2 regions of the Methylophaga thalassica genome follow, and region 2 is predicted to be linked to the other one. Evidence: riboswitches for the same ligand, from Rfam matches in the RefSeq annotation. Region 2 holds a riboswitch; the other holds the start of a gene.
What was found. A riboswitch is a leader RNA that binds a small molecule or an ion and turns the genes downstream of it on or off. The one in region 2 is predicted to bind cyclic di-GMP.

Region 1: it holds a riboswitch for cyclic di-GMP, as region 2 does, so the genes downstream of both, QQL60_RS08010 (autotransporter outer membrane beta-barrel domain-containing protein) here and QQL60_RS10035 (hypothetical protein) in region 2, are expected to answer to the same signal.

What each region holds. Positions count from the first base shown of each region.
Region 1 is NZ_BSND01000005.1:167,336-178,365, reverse strand. Features, by position in the region: gene QQL60_RS08030 (hypothetical protein) at 20-184, shown strand; gene QQL60_RS08025 (autotransporter domain-containing protein) at 154-447, shown strand; gene QQL60_RS08020 (helix-turn-helix domain-containing protein) at 610-1,584, shown strand; gene QQL60_RS08015 (alpha/beta hydrolase) at 1,581-2,417, opposite strand; cyclic di-GMP riboswitch class I at 2,587-2,666, shown strand; gene QQL60_RS08010 (autotransporter outer membrane beta-barrel domain-containing protein) at 2,686-4,068, shown strand; gene QQL60_RS08005 (hypothetical protein) at 4,190-5,668, opposite strand; gene recC (exodeoxyribonuclease V subunit gamma) at 5,960-9,187, shown strand; gene recB (exodeoxyribonuclease V subunit beta) at 9,184-11,030, shown strand, end outside.
Region 2 is NZ_BSND01000005.1:598,060-609,089, reverse strand. Features, by position in the region: gene alkB (DNA oxidative demethylase AlkB) at 1-32, opposite strand, end outside; gene QQL60_RS10045 (TMEM165/GDT1 family protein) at 376-930, shown strand; gene QQL60_RS10040 (methyl-accepting chemotaxis protein) at 1,007-2,323, opposite strand; cyclic di-GMP riboswitch class I at 2,743-2,827, shown strand; gene QQL60_RS10035 (hypothetical protein) at 2,845-3,525, shown strand; cyclic di-GMP riboswitch class I at 3,879-3,961, shown strand; gene QQL60_RS10030 (hypothetical protein) at 3,976-4,488, shown strand; gene QQL60_RS10025 (type I restriction endonuclease subunit R) at 4,802-7,882, opposite strand; gene QQL60_RS10020 (restriction endonuclease subunit S) at 7,910-9,286, opposite strand; gene QQL60_RS10015 (type I restriction-modification system subunit M) at 9,283-11,030, opposite strand, start outside.

The sequences.
Region 1 (11,030 bases), 430 kb from region 2:
GTTCGCTGACATATCATCTATGTCAGTTTTAAACAGTGAGTGTGTTTTGTTACCTGATCTTCGTACTATCATCCTTGTTCTGGTTATTACATTGTTTATTTCTGCCATTGCTTCTTTCTTTTTACTGCTTCGTAAGGGTATTGATGTCAGCTTATGGCACAAACTGATATCGACCACCAGTTAAATGATAAGACCACCTTACTAGCGAATATGGGTATCGGTTATGACCTCATCAATGACGATACCAGTATGACGGCATCGTATACCGGTGGTGGTACTGCCTTCACAACAGAAGGTATTGACCCTTCACCGTGGTTAGCCAGAGCGGGTGTCGTTGCCACCTTTAACATAAACGACTACACCGATATCACGGCTCAATATGATGTTGAAGGTCGTGAAGACTTTTTAAATCAAACGGCTTCTGTGAAATTACGTTTGTCGTTCTAAGCTAAATTTAATCGCCCAAGATAAAAAGCCTCGGCAGATTCTGCTGAGGCTTTTTTGTTTTATATGCCATAAGTAATTGAATTAAGGTATATTCATTGCCTACCTTCTTTTATGGCTTTTTCTTCGTATGCTTAGTTCATATACCTGTGCCAACACATTAATATGATACCGACACAAGCGCTTGTGTATTGTGATCAGCCTTTGTTTGATGCTTATGAACAGCAGCTTGTGCAAGATTGGTTACCGATTGAGATTAACCAGTTATCCGCAGGTCAGTTTTATGGGCACTACCGTGAAGTGGGTAATGAGGCGTTCAGAGTGGTGTTCGAGCAGCAAAATCAGGTCGTACATAAACGCGCCATCATCGAAAAAGACTTTTGTACCATCTCCTTCGAACGTACCACACAAAATCAGGTACGAGTATCTGAATATAATGCCTTTGAGAATTCACTATTTTTCTTGCCAGCTAATGTTGAAGTCGATATCCAGGCTGAGGGAAATGCTGAAACGGTCTATTTTCGATTCGAACAATCGGCCTTACTTGAGTCTGCCAGAGCGATGAATCCACGGCAGTGGGAAATGCCTGTGGACAGTGTTTTAGTATTTGATGGTGTAAATCGACAACCGTTAGAGCTGTTTACTGATTACCTATATCAATTATCAGCGATGTCTTCGGATGACCGTCAGCCAGAGCAGCAAAAACATTTAAATACTTCTGTGATGGAACATGTGCTGCTGTCATTAGATTCATCCTTACTTTTTGATGGGCAAGAAACTGATGTCGTGGCACGGCGAAGAGCGGCTAAATCAGTGAGATTAGCTATCGACTATATTCACGCTAAGCTGGACAGTCATATTTGCCCAACCATTATCGATATTTGTAAAGATGTCTGTATCAGTCAGCGTAACTTGCAGTATCACTTTAAAAAAGTAATGGGCATCACCCCTAATGCCTACCTTTATCGCTTGAGGTTAAATCGAGTGCGATCCCAATTGCTCAGGCCTACAGATATTAATATGACGGTGACGCAAGTAGCCAGCGACTGGCACTTCTGGCATTTAGGGCGGTTTTCCAATGATTATCTACAGTTATTTGGCGAGCTACCGTCAGCGACATTACGTCGAGCATTTAATTAAGGGGCAGGTTTCTTAGCGGCAGATATTTCCTGCAATAGCTCTGGCCAGTGCTCAACCCAGCAGCAATGATGAGTCATACCGGTGATTACTCTTACAGTGGGGCGCTTTGATTGAGGAAAATGTTGCTGGTATGCGTTAGCCACAGCAACGGGCATGATCTTATCTTCACTCCCCACAAAATGAATTTGTGGAATGGCCTGTAATGAAGGCCACTGGTCTGCTGGATTTAATGAGCCTGTTAACGGAGAAATATGCTGTAATGTCGTCCAGTAATCAGTATCAATATTACCTGCCACAGTGACTAACTGAGAAACATCGTCTCGCTCAGCCGCTAATAACGTCGCGACAGCACCCCCCCCAGAGTAACCAATAAGCCGTAAAGAAGAAGCCTGATATTGGGCTTTTAACTTATCCACGGCTTGATTCATCGCTTGTAATACCTCAGGAGAAAAGCGGGCTGAAGTCCACAGACGCTGTTCACAGCCTCCAGACCACACATATTGGCATGGGCGGGCCAGATAGACGGCATGGTTATCGAGAAGTGCGAGCTTGAGTGTTAATGGATCGATAGGGGTCGGATCTGAAGACATTTTCCGTCGACTCAGCCAGGCTAAACCATCACCTTCTATGTAAATGGTTAACTCTTCGGACGGTGAGATTTTTTCAGGGATAAAGCTTTGCAAGTTAAATGAGGCTGTAGTGATGATCTGGGATTTCCAGCCATTGAGCTGAGCTAAACGAACTGCCGTATCAGTGCGGTTTTGTGTGGTGGGTATGGATGAGCAGGCCTGTAATATCAAAAAAAGCAGGCAAATAAAGTAACGAAAAACCAAAATAGCTATCCCTTATTATTCCGTCTTAGGTATGTGAAAGCACATCATATACGAGTCAGAAAATATTATCCTCAATGCCCGTCTCTCATTAATTTATACGTTTGCGAAAATCGGATAGTGCCGTTGTAGCTGTCTCTATATCATCAATCCTGGCTGGGTTGGATGCCCATATCATTATTGCCAAACTCAGCGTGAGCTGAGGACGGAAAGCTACAGACCTTAAGCTCTTAAGGTGGCTGAGTTACATAGACCGAGAGAGACTCAGAACATGCATACTCAATTTCTAAAACGTTCTTTATTCACGACCTTATTTACATCATCACTCCTATTAAGCGCTGCCGCCAGTGCTGATGGTGTTTTATCTGGAATAAACACTTCGCCTTTAACGATTGATGATGATGCCACGACAAGCATTGTGTCCGGAACACAGTTTCAAAATGATAGTGAGTTGTCAGTGATAGGCTGGCCTTTTTCTGTAGATCCTGTTTTAGCTAATCAGGGTACCTTTATTAATAATGGTACTTTTTATGGTAAATACAGTGATTTAAATAATTCTGGCATCTTGCTAAACACGGGAAGCATGACAACGCATGTCAGTGATTTGAATAATGCAGCAAGTGGTCAGATTACCAATACAGGCTATATAGAGAATAAAAGTGGCAGATGGATCAATGATGGCCAAATTGATAATCAGGCTGAATTTCTGAATCAGGGCACCTTTAGCAATAACGGACAATTGAGCAATAACGATATTCTCACCAATACCGGTACTTTATCGAGTTACAGAGGTGGGACCGTTACTAATAATGGCATTTTGACCAATAGCCGCGCCGGTAAATTAAATAACTACATTGCTTCTACCCTGGTGAATAATGGCACGCTGAATAATGAGGGCACATTCACTAACGCAGGTCGCTTAATTAATCAGGGTTCAATGACGAATAACTATGTCTTGACCAATGCTATTAATGACACCGTGGTGAACAATGGTGTGATGACGAATAATAAATCGATATATAACCAGAACGCCTTCGTTAACACTGGCACGTTTATTAACAATGAAAAAGCGAAATTGGTCGGTAGTGGTGCCTGGGTTGGTGATTACACTCAAACCGCAGGTCAAACTATCAACAATGGTGTCATGAGCCAAACCAGCGTCAATATTAATGGGGGTAACTTGTCAGGAACCGGCACCATTAACAGCCTTGTGACGGTAAATGGTACCGGGTATGACAACTATGCCAGTCTGACCGCCGGTAATTCGGTCGGTACGATGACGATTAATGGTAATTACACGCAAGGTGAATTTGGTTCGATGGTTGTGGAGTTTGATGAAACGCACTCCGATCTGCTGGATATTTCGGGTGTCGCTTCGCTGGCTGGTTTATTAAGCTTTGAGTTTATTGGTGATGATGTGCAAGAAGGCACATTTAACTTCCTGACCTTTGCCAGCATCGTCGGTAGTTTTGACAGCATTATTTTACCGGCGATAAGTGGTTTTAATTTTGAAGTGGTATTTGGCGATACCTTTGCGAATCTTGTGATAAGTCAGGCTGTGAGTGCTGTGCCTATTCCTGCCGCGTTTTTCTTGTTGGCACCGGTCTTATTCGGCTTTTTGGGTTTGCGTCGTAAAGCGAGTTTAGTTGCATAAACATCACATATAAAGTTAAGCAAAACCGATAAAACTCAGGGCCAGTTTAAACACGAAAAAAGATGTTTAAACTGGCCCTGAATACTGCTTATGCTGCTGTCAGTGTTTAACCATAACTGAACTAGGCCGCTTTAGAACCTGTAAGACGTGAACGACCCGCCCACATGCCAATCAGACCAAAAGCAAACAATGGCAGTGCTGCAGGTAATGGTACGGCACTTGGGTTAGCGAACTGGCTGGCAAGATACTCAGTAGAGAACATGCCATCACCAAAACCCCATGATGAGAAGTTTTTGAATTTGCCTGATAACAGCTCGCCACTATCGACGCCTAATGACAGGTAGACAAGTGCATCTGATATTTCAAATGACAAAATATCTGACAGTTCAAAGTCCTTGAAGATAATGCTGTTATTGCCCAAGCTGCCATCGAAGATACCTGAACTCAGCTCACCTGTGGCAGTGAGTCCGTCAACGATCACCATATCGTCACCGCTACCGAACATCACATCACCGATAATTTCACTGTTACCTGTCAGTGTCAGGCTGCTGTTACCTTGATTGGGCGCAAAATGTATAGCTGTGCCTGAACGACCGACTAAAGTACCACTGTTGGTGACGGTAACTTCAGAAGTACTGGCATCATCCGAACCAATGGCATGAACGCCTTCGATGTAACCTTCATTGATGATGGTCAGTGGACCGGCTGTGCGAACATCACCTACATTCGGTTCGAAAAGTGGATCAATATCAATACCATTACCCCCATTTAAAGGGTCACTTTCTGTACCGGTTGAAACAATGACACCAGTAGCATGGTTGTGTACTTTGCCTTCGTCGATATCGATACCGTCATCGGTGCCCAAAATCACACCATAGTTATCTGCGGTGCCACTGGCAAATTGCACACCATCTTCATCATCCGTGGCGCCAGTATTTGTCCAGGTTTTTGTTGCTGCGTTCCATGACAAACCATTCAGGGCGATGGTGCCGTGATTTTCAAGGGTGAAGTCTTCGCGTGCTTCAACCACTTCTTCATTACCACGTAATGTCCCGTAGTTAATGACTGTTGTGCCTGCACCACGACTCTGAATAGCACGACCTTTTTCACTCTCGATCTGACCATAGTTAGTAATGTGTGCATTTTTCAGTTCGGTGTCATCATCTAATCTTACGGCTTGATTTTCAGCGAAGATTTGTCCTGTTTCACGATTAATTAAGGTGAAATTGCTTGCTTTGTCCTGCAGGCGAATACCGCGATCACCACCAATAATCATGCCTGAGTTATCAATGGTCAGGTTGGCACCTTTAGCGCGAATAGCATCATCATCGCCGCTTTCGATAAGGCCATAGTTATAGACAGTCTGGTTTGACCCTTTCAATTGCACAGGTCGATCTTTTTCATCGACGATTTCTGCACCATTTTCAACGGTCACTGACAAATTATCACGCTTATCATCAATATTATTGCTGTCAGCTGAAGTACAAGTCAGGGTAGGGGAGCCAGTTGTACCACCGGCAACACAATCTTCTGCCAGCACGGGTGCGTTGTATAAAGCGGTTAATATCGAAGCAATCAGTAGTTTATGTGTATGTTTCACGTTAACTCCAAGTCAGGTAATAGAGATGACGCTCAAGATAATGATGGATTATGACAATGTGATGAATTTTCAAAATAATGTGAGGTATGCCACAAACAAACATCATAGAAAATGCTAAGTAAGCTCGAATGGGCGGGATGACCTGAGGCTTGGCTGTTCAGCTGTTTTTTATAAAGCAGATAAGCCCTTATTTTTAATGGTGTTAGCTTCAGCCCTTGTTCTGACATTCAAAGCAGTTTGTTTCAACCGCAACATCCCGTAATATGTGGCTTTTGACGTGAAGGAATCCACATGCTGAAGATGGTTTACAGTAATGACAGCAGACAACTGGCTGCCTGGCTTGCTGAACAGCTTCAGTCCGCGCCGCTCAGTCCGTTTGAGCAGGAAAATATTATTGTGCAGAGTAACGAGCTAGCTCGCTGGTTGTCACTGTATCTAGCCAATGAGCATGGTATTAGTGCCAATACGGAGTTTCCTTTTCCCTCTGCCTATATCTGGCGTTTATTTCGGCAAATCTGGCCGGATATTCCTCTGCATTCACCTTATGCCAAAGCACCGATTAGCTGGCGTTTATTTGCCCTGTTGCCCGAGTTAGCAGATGAGCCGGAATTTAGTGCGATTGCCGCTTATTTAGGTGAACAAACGGATGAATTAAAACGTTTTCAATTAGCCGAACGGCTGGCGGATACCTATGATCAGTACCTGATGTACCGACCAGACTGGATTGCAGAATGGGAGCAGGGAAAAAGCGATAACTGGCAAGGGCTTCTCTGGCAAAAAATCACGGCGGATGATCCCGAACCTATGCATCGGGCCAGATTGTTAAACCAGCTTAATCATCTATTACAATCGGCTATCGAAAAGCCGGCCGGCCTTCCTGAACGACTCAGTATTTTTGGCATCTCCTCGTTACCACCCGTGTATTTGCAGACCTTTGCTTTAATGGCGAAATTTGTCGATATCACGCTGTTTTATTTATCCCCCAGTCAACATTATTGGGGCGATTTAATTGATGCCAAACAGCAACAGCGTCAGCAATTGGAACTCATGCTGGAAGAGCCCGAACCAGAGCTGAATGCAGATGTAGGTCATCCATTATTAGCGAGCCTGGGCAAACAAGGGCAGGAGTTCTTTCGTCAGTGTCAGGAACTGCCTCATGAGGCGGAAACCTGTTTTGCAGAGCCACACCCCGATACCATGCTGGGCATGTTGAAAGCCGATATGTTTGAGCTGGATGTTGGACAGCAGCAAACAGTGAGTGCTGATGATAACTCTATCCTGATTCAAGTCTGTCATAGCTCGATGCGAGAAATGGAAATTCTGCAAGATCAGCTGTTGGCGATGTTTGAACAGCAGCCCGATTTATCACCTACGGATATTGTGGTGATGACGCCCGATATTGATGTGTATGCCCCCTGGATTGAAGCGGTATTCGGTGCGGCTGATCCGGCTCATGCGATTCCATTTAGTATTGCTGATAGCAGCGGTCAGCAAGAAAGTATTTTACTCAATGCCTGGTTCAGTATTTTAGCGTTGCCACAGTCACGGTTTGATGTGGAAAGTGTGCTGGCTTTGCTGGAGTGTCCGGCCATTCAACAGCGTTTTCAGTTGGATGAAGCGGCTTTATTGTGGTTACGCGAATGGTGTCAGCAAACCCGGATTCGTTGGGGTCACGATGCCAAAGATAAAATGGCATTGGAGTTACCAGCTAATGATGCCAATACCTGGCGTGCCGGCTTAGACCGTTTATTACTGGGGTACGCTATGCCGCTGACCGAGCAGGGCGAACCCTGGCGCTTGTTTGACGGCCAACTTGCTATGGATGGCATTACTGGTGATAAAGCCCGGATTGTGGCGGCAGTATCACAGTTTATTTCTGCACTGGATGACTGGCGACAACAGCTCAGCCGTCCACGAACACCCCATGATTGGCAACAGCATTTAAACCGTTGTCTGGATACCTTCTTTGAGGCAGAACAGCTGGATGATCCGTTGGCCGAACGTGAGCTGATTTCCATCCGTAGCCAACTTGATCGCTTGATTGAAAGTACCGATTTAGCTGGCTTTGAGGAAACGATTGGCATTGATGTGATCTTAAGCTGGCAGCAATCCCATCTGGAACCCTTAGATAATAGTCATCGTTTTATGGGGCATGGCGTTACCTTCTGCGGCATGGTGCCGATGCGTAGTATTCCATTTGATGTAGTTTGTCTGATTGGTATGAATGATGACGTGTTCCCACGTCGTCAGCCGAGTTTAGGTTTTGATCTGTTGGCGCACCATCATCGCGAAGGTGATCGTTCACGTCGTGATGATGATCGGTATCTGTTCCTGGAAGCCTTATTGTCTGCTCAACAAACGCTTTATATCAGTTATATCGGCGCCAGCATTACCGATAATGCGGAGATTCCACCGTCTGTGTTGATTAGCGATTTGCTGGATTATCTGGATGAACGGTTTGTCACTGAGCAGGGCGATTCAGTCATAAAACAGCTGGTGACACATCATCCACTGCAAGCCTTTAGTCGCCGTTATTTTGATCAGCAGCATGACAAGCTGTTTAGTTTTAATGCCTTGCAATGTCCCAAACCAGACACAAAAACTGAATCTACATTATGGTTTGCAGAACCATTACCAGAACCTGATGCGTCATGGCGAGACATTAGCTTGATGCAACTCAGCCAGTTTTTTATGCATCCGGCCCGGTTTCTTTGCCGTGAACGTTTAGGCGTCAGACTGGAACTGGATGAAGATGAATTGAGTAGTCGTGAACCGTTTGAGTTAAACGGGCTGGAAGCCTGGCAGCTCAGACAATGGCTGCTGGAAAGTAAACTCAGCCAAACCACTGAAACCCATATTTCTGAACTAGTACACGCCACTGGCATGTTACCTCAAGGTGAGTTTGGCGAAGAATGGCTTCATCAGGAAAACCGTAAAGTTGAGGCATTTGTAGAGACATTAATGCCCTATCTGGGTGATGAACGTTTACCGGCTTTACCCTTTGAACTTGAGATAGGTGAGTTCAACATCAGTGGTCAGCTCGATAATCTCAGTGAAGCAGGGCTATTGCGCTATCGTTTATCACGTAAAAAAGGACGCGATCTGATTAATGGCTGGTTAGAACACTTGATCCTCAATATTCTGAAACCAGCAGGCATGAGGTTAACCACCCAACTGGTCTTTGAAGATGATGAGCTGTGTTTCACACCGGTAGATAATGCGCGTCAGTTACTGGAGCAATATCTCAACTTATATTGGCAAGGCTGCCAACAACCTTTGCCACTGTTTGATAAAACCAGTCTGGCGTATGCCAAACAAGCACTGAGTGATAAACCGGAGAAAGCCCAGCAAGCGGCTGAAAGAGCCTGGGCACCCGCCGGTGAGTTTGTGATGGCTGAACAGGACGATGCTTATTATCAATGTTGTTTCCCGGCAAACCCTCTCGATGAAAACTTTGCTGAGATTGCCTTGCAGGTCTATGGGCCGATTCAGCAGCACATTGAAGGAGGGCAATTATGAGTGCCCAATTTAATGTGGACACGGTTGCACTCAAAGGCATTAATCTAATTGAAGCCAGTGCCGGCACCGGTAAAACCTTTACGCTGGCAGAGCTGTATTGCCGTCTGGTGGTGGAACAGAAACTGGAAGTCAGCCAGATTCTGGTGGTGACTTATACCCGTGCAGCTACCGAAGAGTTACGCGGACGTTTAAGGGCACGACTGGTTGATGAACGTAAACAACTGAGCCAACAAGCGCAGGCAGATCCTCAGGCGATAAAACGTTTACAACTGGCGATTCAGAGTTTTGATGAAGCCGCTATTTACACCATTCATGGTTTTTGCCAACGCGCTTTGCAGGACTTTGCATTTGAAAGCGGTCATTTCTTTGATATGGAAATGGTGGCCGATGAACAAGAACTCAAACAAGCGGTTGCCGATGATTTCTGGCGTCGTTATGTCAGCTCGGCAGATAACGCTTTTGCCCGTTATTTATTACAAAAACGCCAAAGCCCGGAAGTGTTATTGCAGTCAGTCAGCAGCTTGATTGGCAAACCTTATCTTGAAGTCATACCGCTGCCGGAAATGGCGGTGGAGCCATTACAAGCTTTATATGATGAGCAGTTTGAACACGTTCAGTCGTTGTGGTGGCAACAGCGTGATGAAGCGATTGCGGTTTTGCAGGATAAAAACGTGCTCAACGGTAATAAATATCGTGCGGCCAGTGTCAGTGGCTGGATAGCTGAAATGGACAGCCTGATGCAGGCTGGAAAACAAGCAGGATTGTTTGAGAAGTTTGCCAAGTTTGGTCAGGCTGAACTGACACAGGCGCTGAAAAAGGGACAGGAGCTACCTGAACTGAGTTTATGGCGGGCATGTGATGTCTTGCTCGATACCGACCAACAACTGCAAACGGCGCGTTCGTTACAATTGCAGCAACTACGTCAGCAATTATCAGAGTATCTCGCCACTGAGTTACCCAAACGTAAACAGCAATTAAAACTGCAGGCCTTTGATGATTTGTTACTTAATCTGCAACAGGCCTTACATGGCCCGCAAGCCGATAAGCTGATCGCTAAAATTCGTGAGCAGTTTCAGGCGGCATTGATTGATGAGTTTCAGGACACCGATCCGATTCAATACGACTGTTTTCATACGATTTTTGCCAACACCGAGCAGCCGGTGTTTTTTGTTGGCGACCCAAAACAGGCGATTTACAGTTTCCGTGGCGCTGATATTTTTACTTATCTGAAAGCAAAACATGCGGCTAGCAATGAGTTTAATCTGGATACCAACTGGCGCTCGCATCCACGTCTGGTGAAGGCGGTTAATCATTTGTTCGAACGCGTGCCACAGCCGTTTTTGTATGACGATATTCCGTTTTATCCAGTGAAAGCGGCTCGTGCTGATGAGGCGTGTTTAACGGTGTCAGGCCAGGCTTTGTCGCCGCTATCATGGGTATGGATGTCATCTGACACGCCATTTAATGTTAGCGATATGATGCAAAATGCGGCAAATGTGACTGCCGATCAGATCGCAACTTTGTTAAATCAGTCAGCCAGCGATGAGGTAATGCTGACCGATAAAGATGGCCGTCAACGTCAGCTCAATGGCGGTGATATTGCCGTCTTAGTCAGAAGCCATAAACAGGCAACAACCATTCAGCAGGCACTACGGGCACGTGGTGTGAACAGTGTGCAGCAGTCACGTGACAGTGTGTTTGAAACACCGCAGGCGGTGATGCTGGAACGGGTGTTAATGGCGATTGCTCAACCCAGTAATGACAGCCTGATTGCCACGGCTTTAGCAACCCCCTTATTTGCTAAAAGTGCATTAGACATTTATCAGGCTCAGCAAGACGAACA
Region 2 (11,030 bases):
AGGTAGCTTTGCTCTGCAAGTTTGATAACCATGTCAGACATTGTATTTCAGTATACGTTTATAGCAGATTAATTAAGTTGATGAGTGTTGTTACCTGCGATTGGATAATGCGCTCATTGGATAAAAGCCGCCAATAAAAAATGCAGATTAACCATAGGCAAATAGTTAGATACCAGCTAGAATATTGTCATCGTCTTGGGGGAGTAGTCTACTCACCTACCGGTGTTTGAAGCTGTCAACATAATTGGACCCTCAAGGTCCATGGCAGTTTCGTACCAGCTTGCTGGTATTGACAAGACCTGAGACAAATAATGATTCCTCTTGGCGGGAGATCGTTGTTTGTCTTGGTATTGTTATCCCGCCGGAGTTTATTTAATGGATGCTTTCTTTACTTCTGTTCTCACGGTTTCGCTAGCGGAAATTGGTGATAAAACCCAGCTTTTATCTTTAATGCTAGCTGCACGTTTTAGCCATAAATCAGCCATCGTGGCTGGAATCCTTGTTGCTACACTCCTCAATCATGCTGCATCTGCCTGGCTGGGCACCTGGCTTGGACAATTTATTCTTGGTCCAACAGGTCAGTGGATACTGGGCTTGAGTTTTATTGCGATGGCCGCTTGGTTATTGATACCAGACAAGGAAGATGATGATGCGATTAAATATGCTAGATACGGGGCGTTTGTCGTTACCACCGTGTTATTTTTCATTGCTGAGATTGGTGATAAAACGCAAGTCGCTACTATTGCGCTTGCTGCAACCTACCAAAATATTTTTATGGTGACACTGGGCACGACAATTGGCATGTTATTAGCCAATGTTCCAGTAGTATACGCAGGAGAAGCCATGTTGAAAGTGATCCCTTTGAATGTGGCTAGATGGGCTGCTTCCCTAGTATTTGTTATTGTTGGTTTAACCATTATTCCATGGTAAACCCTGTGACAAGGGCACAATAAATATTATCGAGCCACACACCTGTGTGCGGCTCGATGGTTTATCACTAATAGTGTTAGTGAAGATTCGATAAATTTTCTACCACTTCCACGACTTTTTTTGCACCGCTTCTGATTTGGCTGATGGTATTCCCTGCGGTATTAGCAAACTCAACGCCTGATTCGACACCCGACATGCTTCCGGACATACTTTTTATGACGGAATCACTTTTAGACTGGATTTTATTAATCATGCTCGCTATTTCGGCCGTTGATTGTGAGGTCCGTGTCGCCAGTGAGCGAACTTCATCAGCCACAACAGCAAAACCACGCCCACTATCACCCGCTCTTGCAGCTTCTATTGCGGCATTTAAGGCGAGTAAGTTTGTTTGTTCAGTGATATCGCTGATCGTTTTAACGATAAATGATATTTGTGCGGTTTCTACACCTAGCTGTTCCAACTCGGTTGATGAATGACTGAATTGTTGTTTCAATTCTTCAAGTTTATCAATGGTTTTAAAAATAATATCTTCACCTGTCGAGGATAACTTTTCTGTCTCCAGTGATATTGTATAGGCTGTGTTAGCGGCCGCTTTTTCTTCCTCGGAACAGCGAACTTTTTCAGTAATGTCAGTGGCAAATTTAATGACTCGATAGGGCTTGCCATTACTATCGAATATAGGGTTATAGGTGGCTTCCAACCAAACAGCAGATTGATATTTATTTATCCGTTTAAAATTGTCTGCAATAAAACGTCCCTCATTCAATTGTTCCCAGAACTTGGCATATTCAGGACTTTTTACATAGTCTGAGTCACAAAAAATTCTATGGTGCTGTCCTTTCACTTCATCAAGCTTATATCCCATAAGGCTCAGAAAATTTTGATTGGCATTGGTGACACGACCTCCCATATCAAACTCTATGATAGCCATTGAACGATCGATTGCAGATAGCAAACTATCATTACTACGAGAATGTTCTACACGTTCGGTCACATCGTTAGCAATCTTAAAAATTTTAACGACACGGCCTTCACCATTTTTTATTGGGAAATAATTGGCTTCCAGCCATATATCATGGCCGTTTTTATGCTTGCGTAATACTTCCCCTGAAAAATACTCACCGTTCTTTAGATGCTTCCAAAAATCTTTATATCGGGAAGATTCAACTTCGTATTTATCGCATAACAGTTGATGATGCTGTCCTATCAGTTCAGAAGAGGAATAACCTGTTACCCGAGAAAAATTGTCGTTTACTGCGGTGATGATACCTTCAGGTGTGAACTCAATAATGGCCAGTGATGACTGCATGGCGCTGAAAATCTCCTGCAAGGGAGTGAGTTCGTTTTTTAATAACGCATTCTCGGTGATTAACTGCTTTGTTTTACCAAACATGTCTTTTTTTCGCCTCTTTGCAAATAGTGTGCAATTTAATTGTATGCATCTTATATCGGCAGTGAAAAGTAAAAGTTAACTGCTTTTATACGAAAGCATGATGTCTATCACGTTACTGGTAAGTTAATGATCTTAATGGGGGGCACTGACTTTTGCATTTCAAACACGGTGGGTGGATATGGGTAAATTGTGTTCTGCCGAGTGAGGATTAAGTTATTTTTCACTTATGCTGAAAACGTATCGAATTTTCCTCTATAAACATTGTGTTGAGGAAGAATGGAATGTCTTTTTTTTAATAAATTAGTACCAAAGTACAATGTAATTTTTAATTAATTAAGGCAAGTTAATAGTGCGCAACTGATTGTTGGTGGTTACCTGTTGCGAAATTAAATAGTTATATTATTATCTCATCGTGTTCAACACATTAACGCCAAACCTGATGTGAGTCAGGGACGGAAAGCCTACAGCTGTATATTGAAGTCTTGACAGGGCTGGGTTGCAAAATTATTGGGATATGGGACATGTATAAAAAATTTTTTGCAACAACCCTTGCTCTGTCAGCATCGATGTTAACGATATCGGCTCATGCTGCAAATATTGGCTGGACAGACTGGACAAAAACAAGTCAAAAAACTGCATCTGGAACCATGGCGTTTGGTAGTGACAATGTCAGTGTTGGTTTTAGCTCAAGTTCTGATGCTTATTTCATAGAATCGGGAGCGACAGATAATTGGTGGGGTAATGCCTACACCAATGGGACGGTTAGCAATCTTCCATCATCACGTGAAATTATCGGTTTGAGTACCGGTGGTACAGTAGAAATAAAATTTTCAGAAACAGTGCTGAATCCTTACATTGCCCTTGTCAGCTGGAACGCAAATAATGTTGATTTTGGTGATACAAAAATTAAATTTGATAGTACTGGTTTAGGGAAGTACGGTTCGGGATCACCCACCCTGTATTCTGACGGTACTGGATTTACTACCTCTAAGTTTGCCGAGCTACATGGAGTGATTATTCTTGAAGGGTTATTTGACTCGTTCAGTTTTACTCATACAAGTGAAGGCTGGCATGGCTTCACCGTAGGTGCCGCAGGCATCGCGCCTGTGTCGGAAGTGCCTATTCCAGCGGCTGCATTTATGTTTGCTCCGGCTTTGCTTGGTTTTATGGGACTTCGCCGTAAAGCCAAACAAGCTGCATAATCAATCAATAGATACTGGCGTTTCATAAAAAAAAGCCGTTACAAAATGTAACGGCTTTTTTTGTCCCTGATTGTCCGACCATGACAAGCTGGTTACCGAACATATCTTGCCTAACTCCATATAGTCTTCTTAATCTGAACTCAATTAGAGATATGTTGACGTGAGTTAATATTCTCTCTGAACATTTTTTTGACTCAATTTTTACTATGAATTTAAAGTCAATTTTTTAAAAAAATCATACTTAAGGATGATTTTTTTTCTAATTCAATTTAAGTAACCTGTTAACAACAGAATATAAGTGTTCATCTGTTACGCGACATAGCAAGTTAACTTTAATTTATTAATTTTGTTCAACATATTATCGCCAAACCTGATGTGAGTCAGGGACGGAAAACCTACAGCTGTGCATTAGTGGCATCAGGGCTGGGTTGCACGACATGGAAATTTCTTATGAAAAAAATAGTGTGGATGCTATTCAGTTTAGTTTTATTGACATTATCACAGGCCACATGGGCTGCAACTGTTGTTAAAGCCGATTTTGAAGCCGGATGGCCTATTAACGATGGTGGTAAATTCAAGTTCTCCGGTAATTTTGTAGCAGAAGACCTGAACGATGATGGGATATTATCTTTCGGAGAGTTTTCTGTTTTCAATGCAAAATCTGATCATTACTCCTACTCTTTATCGGACCTGTTTGATACCGGCGATATTATCATCAATACACAGAAATGGTTGGCTAATGGTATAAGCTGGGTTGGGGCAAAAGAGTTAGCTTATATAACTTGGCATCCTGCGGGTGATGTACCACAATCAATTAACCTCAACATTTTACAAAATCCGGGTGAAGTTCGTTTTACCTCTTTCAATGTTTCTGCGGTGCCTTTGCCACCGGCTGCTTTGTTATTTGCTCCTGCGCTACTTGGTTTTATGGGCTTACGTCGCAAAGCAAAACAAGCTGTCTAGTTAATTTCAGTATTTCAAACGTTTAAAGCCGTCATAGAGTGACGGCTTTTTTGTTTGTATCGTTACCGTTTAACCGCCGATCCTATGACGATTAATCAACAAACAATATTCAGTTTTCGAGCTTAATGCTTATCGCTGTTATAATGCCTGACCAATGTCCCCGTAGCTCAGCAGGATAGAGCGTCCCCCTCCTAAATCCTCCAGAGCAATATCGAAGTTGCCTTCTACCGCAAGGCAATTCCTTGATTATTGGGAGTTTTTACTTTAACTGCCGGTCATCTTCCGGCTGCTAGGCGCGGACGCCGTGCAACCGTCAGCCTAGTTTCGGTGTTGACTGTGATCGATTGTAAACATCATCCAGCAGGGCAGCGATAATGAGGTTTCTCATATCTCCATTCGCCATAAATTCATTGACGATCTTCTCGTTACGTCCCTGCCTATCCACGAATGCCTCAATGACTTTGGGTTCAAACACCACCTTGAACTTCTCTTTTGAACCCGCTCGTGCTTGCTCAGCCAGTTTGTCGTTGTTAAGCATATCGCCAGAGATTTGATCGAATAGCAGTTTATCTTCGTCAGTGAAGTCAGTCCCGAATCGTTCGTTGATAACCATGATGACGGCAGACAGCGGCGATTTAGGATCTTCGTGTTTACCTCCAGTGCCTACTTCCGTTGCGCCATACACAGGCCGAGTTTCGTTTACTTGTAGCGATCCGCTGCCTTCAAATGTCTTCTCGTTACGATAGGCTGACAGCTCAACTTCTTCATCAAGGTCGATAGTGCCACCGCCATCTCGTCTTGGCAGTTTGGTCAGCAAATAACGGCCATAGGCATACAGTTTTTCGAGTTCAATATCCTGCCAGTCAATGATCTGGCTGAGGAAGCTATATAGCCGCACAAAGCCTTGTAGACTGCTTTTAAACTCTTCCCCATCTTCTGTGTATCGCTCATCATAAACGCCTGCTGAAGACTCTCTGAACTCATCCTTGTAGCGTTGTACTGCTGGGTCGATCCATTTGTTAAGCTGACCGTGATCTCGCTTAGTTTGGTTCGCCATCGGTTTGAAATACACCGCTGAAAACTCATCTACTTCTTGCGGGCGAATGATATGAAAGCTGTCGATCTTTTGCTGAAGCGTGTAAAGCTGATTGGGGTCAGTCGGCTCATCGATTTCGGTTTCTTGGAAGTAGGGACGAAAGCTCTCCTTGATCTCTTCCATTTCATTGGCGAAATCGAGTACGAATGTGTCGGCCTTGCCGCTGGTCGAACGATTGAGTCGTGATAGTGTTTGTACCGCCTTCAAATCCTTCAGTGGCTTGTCCACAAACATCGTATGCAGCAGTGGCTGATCGAAGCCAGTTTGATACTTCTCGGCGACAATCAGGATATGGTACTCACGGCTGGCAAACTTCTCTGGAAGCTCTTTCTCACCAAAGCCATTCATGCCTGCTTCTGTATATGCCACGGTATCGTCATCTGGATCATTGACTGTGCCTGAGAAGGCCACCAGCGTCTTCATATCGTTGTAGCCATTTTCTTTGATGTATTTATCGAATGCCTGCTTGTATCGAACGGCGTGCAGACGTGAGCGAGTCACGACCATCGCTTTGGCTTTACCGGCGATTTTCTTTGCGGTGAAGCGACGGTAGTGCTCGACCATTATTTCGGTTTTCTGGGCAAGGTTATGAGGGTGCAAGCTCATAAAGCGGGCGATAGCGCGTTTGGCTTTCTTCTCGTCTACTTCCGGATCGTCATCCACCTTTTTCGACAGTTCGTAGTAGGTTTTGTAGGTGGTGTAGTGCTTGAGCACGTCCAGAATGAAACGCTCTTCTATTGCTTGCCGCATGCTGTACAAATGGAATGGTCGCGGTATGCCGTTGCCATCATCAACACCGAATATCTCCAGTGTCTTGGCCTTAGGTGTTGCTGTGAAGGCGTAGAAACTCAGGTTGGATTGCTTGCCTTTCTTTTTGATTTCTTCCAGCACCAGGTCTTCGGTGGTTTTCTCTTCTGGTAGTTTGTCGTCTTCGGCTTCTGCGGTGGCCAACGCCTCTTCATCATCATGCTTGCCGAGCACGACACGAAGATTGGATGCACTCCGGCCACCCTGACTGCTGTGCGCCTCATCGATAATGACGGCAAAGCGTCGGTCAATGAAGTTCTCAACCTTATCCAGAATGAAGGAGAACTTTTGAAGCGTGGTGATAATAATCTTTGTACCGGCGTTGAGTGCATTCGCTAAATCGGATGAAGACTTGTTCTCATCGATTTTCTCAACAACACCTAGCTTGTGGTCGATTTGGTAGATGCTGTCCTGTAGTTGCTTGTCGAGGTTGCGACGGTCGGAGATAACGACAACGGTATTGAAGACTGGCTTATTGTCATCACCATGCAGGCTGGCGAGTTGATGCGCTGTCCATGAGATGGTATTGGTTTTACCCGAACCGGCACTATGTTGAATCAGGTAGTTCTGGCCGACGCCGTCGAGCTTGGTTTGTTTTAATAAGGTGCGAGTCGCTGACAACTGATGATAACGAGGGAAAATGAGCGTTTCCTTGCTGGTCTTTTTGCCCGTGTCCGGGTCGCGTTTCTCTTCCACTTGTAAGTGAATGAAACGGTGGAGGATGTCCAGCCAGCTATCGCGCTGCCAGACATCTTCCCACAGATAGCCGGTCTTGTAACCCGTGACGTGGTTGTGCTGGTCGGAATTGCCTTTGCCGCCGTTGTTGCCCTTGTTGAATGGCAGGAAGAAGGTATGTTCACCAGCAAGGCGTGTCGTCATAAACGCCTCATCGGTGTCGACAGCGAAGTGAACGAGCGCACGTTTTTTGAACTGAATCAGTGGCGTTTTGGCTGTCGGCTTGCGGTCTTTGATGTACTGCTTGATAGCATTGATCGTCTTCTGACCGGTGAATGCATTTTTGAGCTCGACCGTCGCGATAGGTAAGCCGTTCAGTGACAGTAGCATGTCGATGGAGTTGTTGTTGGTAAGGTCATAGTGCACCTGCCGCATGACCGTTAGTTTATTTTGCTGGTAACGCTTTTCGGTTTCGGGGTTGAGTGTGGATGCGGGGCGAAAGAACGCAAGGCGAATCAATTGACCGCGATCTTTGACGCCGTTTCGAATCACATCCAGCAGCCCACGTTGGTCGCATTCACTGGCGATACGTTTGGTCAGTGCCGTATCAATTTGAGCGCCGTAGCTCGCTTTCAGGGCGTTGTAGGTGTCTTCCTGTGTGGTCTTGATGAAAGCGAGCAGGGTCGTGGCATCCAGCGCCAGTTCGGCATCAAACTGCGTGTTCAGGGCGATGTCATAACCTGCTTTGCCAACAAGGTAAGCTTCAATAGCCTCTTCGAAGTCGAGTTCTGATGTGGTTTTACCTGTGGCTGCCATTGTTCAATCCTTTCAACATCGTTGGCTTTATGAGGCGACTACTTTCTCGACATCCTGCGGAACTTGGTCTCGCACGTCAATTTTGCCGGTGACGGCGGCTGAGATTAATGCGGTTCGCCTTTCTCTGAGTAGCTCAACTGTTTTGTTTGCCTTTGAACCTAAGCTCTCTAGCTTTCCTAGCTGCTCTTTTATGTGTTCGACTATTTGGGTCTGTTCATCTAGAGCTGGGAAGCATACAGGGATCGATAGATAGTCCTCCTGAGCAATATTTTGCATGCTGCTGCTAGTGCCAGCGGCGTATAGCGATATTTGCTCCCTGAAAGATTTAATCATCATAAAGTAGCTCAGGTATTCCGGATTGACCTTGACTGAGTCATCGAACACTGTTTGCCAGAGCCTGTCAGGTAAAAATAGGTTTTCATGATCAAGCTCAACAAAGGCTGAGGCTCCCACCAGATCCGGTGTATTCATCCTGCTGATGATGATCGACCCAGCTCGCACAGGACATTTGAGTCGATCGAGCTCTTCTTCGAAGACTGTTTTGTTCTCTTCTGGCCTGAAAAAGCGTGTGTAAACACAACTGGTCTTTAAAACGCCATACTCTGAGGCTGTTGCAGGAACATCAGTTGCGTTGACACTGACTCCGGATTCGAGAGCTTTGATGAGTCGTTTGAGCTGTTTAACTTCCCAATGTGAGGGTATCTCACCCAACCACTCAACGCCACTGACTTTCATCGGCGCATCGGGATTCAAGCCCTTTGTGACTGCATTGGAGATGGCGGCCTGACGCTTCTCTTCGAGTAGCTCAATCAGCCGCTGTTGTTTTTCAATCAGACGGTCGATTTTGGCAGTTTCGCGGTCGAGAAAGGCGGCGATTTGGATTTGTTCTGAGCTGCTTGGGATAGGACATTGGATAGAAGCCACCATCTCCAAGTTGAGTCCATCTCTTAAGTCACCTCCAGCCATGTTACGAATATTTTGATAGTTTGAGTTCAACCACCAATACAAAAAACGGGGCTCGAGATTTGAGTTCGGGACAATGGCTGCCATCGATTGATTACAAGTGGCCTCGATGCTTAGTTGAGCAACCATTCCTTTCGTTTTACCTTGGCCGGCAAGAGCAATCACAAGTGAGCCCGCTGGAATCCATTTCGCACTGCTGTTAGCGTAAGCGTCATTTGTTATGAATGCTGAAGCTTGAGTGATTAATGATTGGTTAACTGAGCCAGAGTTCAACCATGGGATGGTGCCATTTTGCCAGTAAGCCTCGTTCGTTTTTGATGGTGTCCCGCCCGCATAAATTTTTGCGAACCACCTGAGTGAACCGTCTGACCATTGCTCCGGCTGGGTATCCAGCCACTCGACATTAGGTATTTTGTAGGAGGGGTACTTTGCGTACTTCACACATGTACCTCTTGCAGCAGCTCTAGAATCTCGGCGGTAACCTCATCTAACTCCGCATCAATATCTTCCAATGGACGAGGTGGCACGTACTTGTAGAAATGGCGGTTGAATGGAATCTCGTAACCGACCTTGGTCTTGTCGTGATCAATCCACGCTTCCGGCACATGCGGAATGACCTCGCGCTGGAAGTAGCTATCAATGTCTTCTTTCAGCGGCACGTTCTCATAGTCTCGAAGTTCGCTGTCGGGCTCTGGGTTGCCCTTGCTGTCGGTACAAACTTCGGCATTTTCATCACGTTCGCTCAAGGCGGACAGTATGGCTTTCTTAAGAGGTGCGCCTGCCTTAACCTGCGCCTGTTTGAGCGCTTTTTCCATGTCCTTGCTGAATGTGTCGCGACTAACGTATAAACCACGCTCAGAAAGCGTCTCAAGCGCTTTGGTGATCATTATTTGCTCTGGCTCTTCAAGCTTGGAGAATGCTTTGCTATCCCGCAGATGTTCGAGTCGCTCGTCATCGACTTTGAAGTTAAGTTTGAGAGGGCGTTCGACGGTAATGCGTTGATAGCCAAAGTCGCTGTTGTCAAAGATTTTGCTTTGCTCATTTTCTTCGAAGTTGCCAAATAGCTCAGCGATGGTTTTGATTTGTTCTGGTGCAACCTGTTTACGTTTGCTACCGAGGCTCTTACGCATGGGGCTGTGGAACTCGGTGGCGTTGATTAGCTGCACCTTGCCTTTGCGCTGCGGCTTCTTTTGGTTGGTGATGATCCAGATGTAGGTAGCAATGCCGGTGTTGTAGAACATGTCGGTAGGAAGCGCCACAATCGCTTCCAGCCAGTCGTTTTCGATGATCCAGCGACGGATTTCTGACTCGCCACTACCAGCACTGCCAGTGAACAGCGGAGAGCCGTTGAGAACAACAGCCAGCCGGGACGGGTCACCATTGCGGTTGAACTTGCTAATCATGTGTTGCACAAACAGCAGCGAACCATCGCTGACACGCGGCAGACCCGCACCGAAGCGACCGTTGTATCCGAGTGTGTTGGCCTCTTCCTTGATGGCTTTCTCGACCTTCTTCCACTCCACACCGAAGGGCGGATTGGACAGCATGTAGTCGAACTGTTCGTCTTCCAGGCCGTCCTGACTGAAACTGTTGCCGGGATGAATGTTCTTGGCGTTCTGGCCTTTGATGATCATGTCCGACTTACAGATGCCGTAGGACTCGTCATTGAGCTCCTGACCATACACTTCAAGGTGGGCGTCTGGGTTCAGTTCACGCAGATACTCTTCGGCGATGCTGAGCATGCCGCCAGTTCCGCAGGCAGGGTCATACAGCTTGCGAATCACGCCCCGCTTGGACAGTACGTCAGCGTCCTCGTAGAAGAGCAGGTCGACCATCAAGCGAATAACCTCACGGGGTGTGAAGTGCTCACCGGCAGTCTCGTTGCTTTGCTCAGAGAAACGACGAATGAGTTCTTCGAACATGTAACCCATTTGCAGGTTGCTGACGGCTTCAGGGTGCAGGTCTGCTTGTGCAAACTTACTCACGACAAGGTAGAGCAGGTTGTCCTTGTCGAGCCGTGTGATTTGTTCTGGCAGCTTGAAGCGGTCAATGAATATTTCGCGAGCATCGTCACTGAAACTGTTGATGAATAGATTTAGATTGGCGGCAATGTTATCAGGGTCGTCCAGCAGCTTCTGGAAGGTGTACGAACTGGTGTTGTGGAAGTTTTGCTTCGCTGCCATGT